DNA from 2 places in the Enterococcus sp. DIV0174 genome. Region 2 is predicted to be linked to the other one. Evidence: riboswitches for the same ligand, from Rfam matches in the RefSeq annotation. Region 2 holds a riboswitch; the other holds the start of a gene.
The links. Region 2 has a riboswitch for magnesium ahead of mgtA (magnesium-translocating P-type ATPase). Riboswitches for the same ligand answer to the same signal wherever they lie in the genome.
Positions count from the first base shown of each region.

Region 1: it holds a riboswitch for magnesium, as region 2 does, so the genes downstream of both, IGJ93_RS05930 (FtsW/RodA/SpoVE family cell cycle protein) here and mgtA (magnesium-translocating P-type ATPase) in region 2, are expected to answer to the same signal.

Region 1 is NZ_CP172881.1:1,224,539-1,228,756, reverse strand. Features, by position in the region: gene IGJ93_RS05940 (phosphatase PAP2/LCP family protein) at 1-294, opposite strand, end outside; gene IGJ93_RS05935 (FtsW/RodA/SpoVE family cell cycle protein) at 311-1,489, opposite strand; gene IGJ93_RS05930 (FtsW/RodA/SpoVE family cell cycle protein) at 1,461-2,609, opposite strand; M-box (ykoK) riboswitch at 2,725-2,892, opposite strand; gene IGJ93_RS05925 (FtsX-like permease family protein) at 3,372-4,218, opposite strand, start outside.
Region 2 is NZ_CP172881.1:443,120-447,337, forward strand. Features, by position in the region: gene IGJ93_RS02165 (helix-turn-helix domain-containing protein) at 142-1,011, shown strand; gene ndk (nucleoside-diphosphate kinase) at 1,528-1,983, opposite strand; M-box (ykoK) riboswitch at 2,181-2,357, shown strand; gene mgtA (magnesium-translocating P-type ATPase) at 2,732-4,218, shown strand, end outside.

The DNA of each region.
Region 1 (4,218 bases), 780 kb from region 2:
ACCAATACCACTAACCAATATAAGATTTCCAAAACACCAGATTGCTAATGATTTGCGATTCGTTTTTAGTAAGAAAATTGCTATTACACCAAAAATGAGTACCATTGGAACAATTGTTGCCACTTTCGCTAACATGCCTACAAAAACAGTTACATAAGTATTGTCTGGTAATCGATATTGGATGAAGATTTGATCCACATGATTAAGCCATGATGCATTCATCATAACCCCTGTTGTAACAATGATTAGTAAAATCCATGCAACAGTGCTATTTAAAAACAATTTCTTTCGCATAAAGTATCCTCACTTTTTATTCTTTTATTTTGTTCATAACAAGCTCTTTTTTCTTGAATCCCATCGTGACGCCCAGCCCAATTCCCAGCACAATCAACGAAGTGCCGCCTTGGCTTAAAAAGGGTAATGGAATCCCAGTTAGTGGTAAAATACCAATTGCTGCGCCGATGTTTTCAAAAATTTGAAACATCAATCCAAAAACAAACGCCACTGCAAGGTAAAGGTTCGCTTTATTATTGGTTCTCAAAGCCGCAGAAAGTATTTGATAAAACAAATAGAAATACAGAAAAACGACGAATGCCGCGCCCATAAAACCAAAGCCCTCACCAACTACAGTGAAGATCATATCTGATTCTCGAACTGGCACATACACAGAGATTCCGCTAATCCCACGTCCAAATAATCCACCGCTACCAATCGCATAAAGACTTTGAACTTGCTGATATGCAATCGTGTCACTATATTGAAATGGATCAATCCAAGCACGAACACGGTCTAATTGATAGGTCTTAAAATGTAAGGAATAAAGTAACTTGTTTCCCCATTCGCTGAACACCAGAACTAACAATGTACTACCTAATGTTGCACCGATACCTGTAATAATCGTCAAAATTTTCCAATGCACGCCAGCAATAATAAACAACGCACCTAGGATTGCAATAAAGACTAAACTCGTTCCAAAATCTCGCTGCATAAACATCAACAAAAAGGTTGGCAAACTGTACATAGCAATCTTGACTAAATAACGCAAATCACTTTTCAAGTCTCTAGTTAAATTTTTTTGAGACCATTCCATTTCATAACTAACTGTCAGCCGTACCATAAAAAGAATAAAACTTAGTTTCATCAACTCAGAAGGCTGAAAAGAAAACGAGCCAATTCGCAACCACCGTTTTGTGTTTGTTAAAGCATACATTGCTGGATCATAAAACCAGTATAAGAGAGCCATTAATCCAAGTGATAACACATACAAAATCGGTGCATATCTTAGTAAGGTTGATACAGGAATCCTGCTGGTGACAACTAGCAGGATAAACGAGACAAGACAAAAAATCGTTTGCTTTAGAATAACACGCCTGACATCAACCCCATCCAAATCAGCAGCTATCGCTTGCACTCCTATACTCATCAAATAAAAAATGAAAATCGGCAAAAACAGAGAATAGTTAAACTCGTTGCTCAAACGCTTGATCATTTACACTTACCTCCGAGGAAAATTTTAGGCAGATTCCTAAAGCAATCGATAAGAACAAATAACTTGTTCCTCCGTAACTGATAAACGGTAGTGGAATTCCAGTCATCGGAATCAGCCCTAAGATACTTGCAATATTGATACTCGTTTGTAAGAGCAACAAAGTGCCAACGCCAAAATAAATCAGACTAATTTGTTGACTGGTTTCTTTTGCTGCTAACATAAACAATCGAAGAATGATTAAAAAAAGAAGTCCTAAAACAATTAGTCCGACGATCATTCCCAGTTCTTCTACTAAAATCGAATAAATAAAATCTGTTTCTGCCACTGGTAGATAACCTTTTTTTGTAATACTATTTCCTAACCCTCGACCAAAGAAGCCACCATTATATAACGCATAATAGGAGTTACTCATCTGAAATCCTTTTCCATACGGATCTAAAAATGGATCTCTCACTAACTGAATACGGTCATAGGTATGCATGAACAAATTTGGTAAAAGATCATGATTACCTAGAAAAAGGATCATTCCACCTACCACTGCAACTCCTGCAATTGTTGCTAGAAAAAGGCCAATTGAAACTTGATAAGGCAATTGTGCTGTTGTAATGATTACTAGTGCGATTCCCCAAAGAATGATTGCTCCTGTCACTTTTGGTTGAAATAAAATCAATAGTCCACTAAATAAAACTAAAACATAAGGTACCCACATTTCCTTCTTCGTCCGTTCAATCCGAAAAAAATACGCCAGATAAAGAATCAATGCTACATTCGTTATTTCAGAAGGCTGAAATTGAATACCAGCTAATGAAACCCATCGCTGTGCTCCGTTGATATTTACGCCAATGACATAAACCAAAATCAAACTAACGATTCCCAAGCCTAGCAGACTTTTGGCAAGGAATCCTTTTAATAAAATTTTCTTTTTTAGCCGATAGATTCCCGCAATCACAAACCAGCTCATCCCCATAAAAATAGCTTGTTTATAAAATAGCGATAATGCATTTTGCCCCTCAGCTGTCAGTCTGTACGAACTTGCACTGAACACAAGTAAGAGCCCGACTACACTCACTCCCAAATAGGGCAATAATAATAGCCAGTCGATCGTTTTTCTTTTTCTCACAATGTTCTCTCTCCTTTTTAAGCACTTGGTTAAGACGGGAGAGAAACAGTAAATAGCCTCAAAAAAAGGACACCAAACGTTAGCTAAAAAAACTAACAAATCTGGTGTCCCACACAATTAATCTCATCGTCTGAGTTTTAGCACTAAACAACGTAAAGAATTTCTCTTAGCTATTTTATGAAAAGCCTTAATCCGACAATTCCTATTTTACACATTGGCGTCTTTCGACGTTTCTGCGCAATAGCCTGTGTTTGTTTAGGAGCCTCACCTAACAAGTTTACTTATATTTATTTAATTTCATAAAAAGCTTACTTTTTTTTTCAAGGAATATCAAAATAAATCGTAAAAAAACGAATTTTCTTTAGAGTTGCTTATGAAATCATTTAGAAAAAATTTATATTTGATCAAAAATGAGACCATAAACAGACGAATTTGTAGTGAATGACTTTAAAAGAACAGGCAGGTGTGCTACTTCTGATTCTGTCAAAGTGTATCTTTCTACTGTTGTCAGTCCAGCAGCCTATAATTAAACTGGCAATTCTTTTTTGCATTTATGTTATCAACTTGATTAAGTTCTTCCAAGTAGCAGATGAACTTCTGTTTAAAACCTAAAAGATTTATTTTGTATCAAATTAATTTATCTGATGTCCTTCATTCATAACCAATCCAGCACTCACACATTTTTGCTTTTTTAAACGCAACTTTACGTTACAAAAAAAGTTTTGTAAGTGACTTAATAGCTACTTACAAAACTTTTTACTTTTATTCATTCGATTTCAAAGCACTAATCATATCAATTTCTTTTAACTTTTTATGGGTGATAAACATCACGATAGCAGAAAAGATGACCGTCAATGCGCCCGAAACGAAATAACCCATTCCCGGAATCAAAAGTGGAAAAGCCATATTATCGGCACTAGCCATCGTAATAATGAACCAGGTCAAGACCTTACCAACACCGCATCCTAATAAAATGCCTACCAGAGTAAAGATAACGTTCTCTCGAATGATATACATCGTAACTTCTCCGTCAAAGAAACCTAAAACTTTGATTGTTGCCAACTCTCGTTCCCTCTCCGACACATTGATGTTCGTCAGATTAAACAAAACAACAAAAGCTAACGTGCCTGACAAAACGATAAAAATCAAGACAACTGGTCGTAAATTCTCACTAGCAAAAGCTTGTTTGCTTGCTTGCGTACTCATAAAAGTCGTTGTTGTCACTTGATTAGTGTCTTGCAATTGATTTGCTAATTTTTCTTCCTCTTGAGAAGACATCTCATGACTTTTGAAGAGTACAGTATTTTCAGTGAAATCTTTATTAGTTACTTTTTGATAGTAATTTTGATCCATAAAGATTGTATTACCAAGGTAATTTTCTACGATTCCACTAACCTTTATCTTCATTTTTTTTCCTTCGTTATCTTGAATCGTCAAATTACTGCCTATTTTAGCATCGTAAGCTTTCGCAATACCTTCCGTGACAACTGCGCCATCATCGGTAATCTTTACAGCTTCTTTTTTATTCGCTTTTTTCAAGGTGAAATAATCCTTGGCACGATCCGTATTCTTAAACGCGTACAACGATGCACTTAGATCACTGGCCCCT
Region 2 (4,218 bases):
TATGTTTTGATATTTTTTTCCTTTTTTACGTATGTAAATAGTGAACCTAGTGATTTTTTCATTATACGTACCAGAAAAATTGCTAAACCTGTTGGTCATTCATTTAACCGACAGAATAATAATTTGAGGAGGAACAAAGCGATGCATGACGGTAGATTGATTAGGAGCCTTCGAATCAGTAAAAAATTAACTCAAGCTGAGTTAGCGGAGGGGATTTGTTCAAAGACATCATTAGTAAGTCTGGAAAAAGGAACAGTGAGAAAAATCGCATTTACGACATTACAAGCAATCTTGGCTCGCCTAAACGTTTCTTTGGCAGAGTATGAAGTGTTGCGACATAGATTGGAAGAACCAACAAAAAGCAAAAGAACCAGACGCCTGCTTAGTAAGGTACAAGAAGAAAATTTTGATCCGTACAAGGAAGTAGGGAACAATCGAAAACGGTTCAAGCAAACAGGAGATTTATATTACTTAGTTTTGAATATCCACATGTTTTTAAAAACAGATAGTCAACTCCAAAAAGAACTACAGTTTGAATTTTTACGCTATGAATGTAAAAAAATTGAGGATTACTTTATGCGAATACAAGAATACAGCCAATTTGAGATGACGATTCTAGCTGAATTACCCTTTTTATTTAGCGAGTCTTTCATCGAAAGTAATTATGTGAAAATCAAGAAGAGAATGCGGAATTTTTCTCTGACAAATAATCCTGATCAGTATATGGATTTGTTTTTGTTAAACTTGACTACGCATTACATTGCGAAAAAACGATTTAAAAAAGCGCGAAATGTCAATGATGATTTAGCAAGAAGCCTTGCAGCCAAAGCTAAGAACTTAATTATTTACGAAACATTAATGATGAATTATCAAAAACAACTGATTCTTGTTGGATTGGGTGAGTTGATTGATGAGGATGAATGCAATCAACTGTTTTCTGTTTTGGAGTATAGCTTGGGGAGAGAGCAACGTAGGCAGTTGGAAGAGCAATTTCGTGTGCTTTTGCCATAAAAAAGGTTGTGGCTCCAAGCGGTCAGCTTCAAGCAATAAGGATGCTTTTCTAAAAATAGTTTCTCATATTTTTATGAAAAGAGGACTTATTGCCGAAGGAGTTGCTAGGGAACACCGTGAATAGAGGTTGTGGCTTCAAGCGATCAGCTCAAAAAAAATAATGAGCAACTGACAAAAATAGCTTTTCATGTTTTTGGACAGTTATGAATTATTTTGAGGACATCTAGAAGAAGGTTGTGATGCAAAATACTTAGCCCAGAGAAGATAGTGAACAGGCACTCAAAATTGTACTTTATATTTTACAATAGGTTCAAGTTATCAGAAGAACGAATGATCGACTAACTGTAGGAGGGCGCAATTATTTAAGAAAATGTTACTTACATAGATTATTTTGAGAAGTCATTTTAATGGATTTTTATTGGAGAAAAAGCATTGTTGAATGACGCCAATCAGCAGTTAGTTGTGGAAAAATAAAAAAAGCTAGAAGTAGAATATCCTAGCTTTTGATAGCGTGTTTTAAGATGGTAAACTGCTGCTTTCTAGCACAGCTTCCTGTTCATATTGATAATGTGCTGGTGGGAAGAATCGAGCAATCTCATTTTTTGAAGCATCACGAGAATCAGAAGCATGGATAATGTTTGCTGTTCCAGGAACTGCAAAATCTCCGCGAATCGTTCCGGGCAGTGCATCCACAGCCTTGGTTGCGCCAACCATTTTCCGGACGATATCAATGACATCATCGCCCTCTAGTACAAGATAAACAACAGGTCCAGAGATCATGTAGTCGATTAACTCTTGAAAAAAGCTACGACCAGCTAAGTGTTGATAGTGTTCTTTGGCAAGTTCTGGAGTCATTGTTGCTAGTTTCATGTCAACGATTGTTAGCCCTTTTTCTTCAAATCGTTGAATAATGCGGCCAATTAGATGTCGACGGACACCATCTGGTTTGATAATCACAAGCGTGTGTTCCATAAAGATCACTCCTTTTGTCCATTACTATAATTTTATTATAGTAATGGAAAGCTTTTATGACAAATGAAATTCGAAAAAACATTTTTTTGTTAAATAAATTAAAAAATGAATACGCTTTATTTAGGAAAAAAGGAAAAATTTGAGAAATAGATTTGACATTTCTGTAAATCGTTGTTACAGTAACCACTGGAAAACTAAATAAGATTTGTTAGGTGAGGCTCCTATACAAACACAGGCTACTGCCCAAAAATGTCGAGAGACGCCAATGGGTAGAACAGGAATTGTCGATCTAAGGCTTTTCATAAGGTAGCTAAAGGCAGAGGTATTTGCTTTTTACGTTGTATAGTGTCAAAACTCAACGATGAGATCGAAATAGCTTCTTTTTGCTGTGCTTATTTCAACCTTTCGCTGAGTTTTTGGTGGAAGGTTTTTTTGTTGCCAACCTAACAGTTTAAATTTTAGTAATCCGGCAAAGTAAGGGAGCTGATTTTTGTTGGGACATTGATGCGACAAGTACGAGTGAATTTTTGTAAGGAAAAAGAACAGATTTATGAAAGCATAAAGGAGATGAGAACAAATGGATGACAGTTTACCGAAACCGAGGGGATTAGAGAAAAGTAAAAGTTTGCTGAAACTATTATCTATCTGTTTTCAGCCCACTTATGTAAAAATGCTTCTCTCTTGACCCGAAAAATACGAAAAACAAAATTGTAAAAGTTTGTTTTTCTGATACAAGGGAGAGAATACAATGGAAAAAAAGAAAGATACGCAAAAATTATATGCAAATTTTGCACAAAAAAGCGAACGCGCATTATTTGACTTGTTCCATAGCAGTGAAAAAGGAATGAGCACAGAACAAATCGAACAATCAAAAGAAGTCTATGGAGATAACACGATTTCATATGGAAAGAAAACACCTTTTTTAATTGAAGTGTTGAAGGCTTATATTACACCATTTACCTTAGTATTGATTGCTTTAGGGATTATTTCGTTTATTACAGAGTATTTACTACCAGCTCCAGGTGAGAAGGATCTATTCGGTGTAATTATTATTTTTAGTATGGTAATTGTGAGTGGCACAATGACTTTGATTCAATCAGTTCGTTCAAACCAAGCAGCTGAAAAATTAAAATCATTAGTAAAAGTGACCGCTGCAGTAAAACGTCAAGGCAAATACGAAGAGATTCCAATGGAAGAAATCGTCTGTGGTGACTTGGTTCGATTATCTGCAGGCGATATGATTCCGGCAGATATGCGATTGCTTTCTGCAAAAGATTTATTTATTTCTCAAGCAGCTTTGACAGGTGAAAGCTATCCTGTTGAAAAGAATGCCGTAGTTGCGATAGATGGGAATAAGAATGAAACAAGCTATGAAAACCTAGCGTTTATGGGAAGTAATGTAATTAGCGGAAGTGCCACAGGAATTATCGTAGCTGTGGGAAATCAAACTTTGTTTGGTCATGTAGCACAAACGTTATCTGAAAAACCAATTAAATCCAACTTTGAATTAGGTATCCATAAAACATCTATGTTATTGATCAAGTTCATGGCTTTGATGGCACCCACAGTGATTGTCATTAATGGATTAACTAAAGGAGATTGGCTAGAAGCTTTCTTATTTGGATTGTCTGTTGCAGTCGGTCTAACGCCAGAAATGTTACCAATGATTGTTACGACGAACTTGGTTAAAGGCGCTAGTGTGATGGCAAAAAAAGGGACAGTTATCAAAAATTTGAGTGCGATTCAAAACTTTGGCGCAATTGATGTTTTATGTACTGATAAAACAGGAACGTTAACTCAAGATAAAATTATCTTAGAATACCACATGAATTGTGAAGGCGCTGAAGACGATCGGGTATTACGCCATGCGTATTTAAACAGTTATTATCAAACAGGTTTGAAAAATTTACTTGATGTCGCGATTATTGACGAAGCTGAAGAAACCCTTGATACAACCAACACGCGTTACAGAAAAATAGATGAGATTCCATTTGATTTTGAACGTCGTCGCATGAGTGTCGTCGTAGAAGATGTGACAGGCAAGACACAAATGATTACCAAAGGCGCGATTGAAGAAATGTTGAGCATTTCTAAGTTTATTGACTTAGAAGGAGAAGTTACACCTTTAACGAAGGAAAGAAAACAGGAAGTTTTAGAAAAGGTAACAGCGCTTAATGAAGATGGATTACGTGTAATTGGTGTAGCCCAAAAAACAAATCCTAGTGTAGTTGGAGA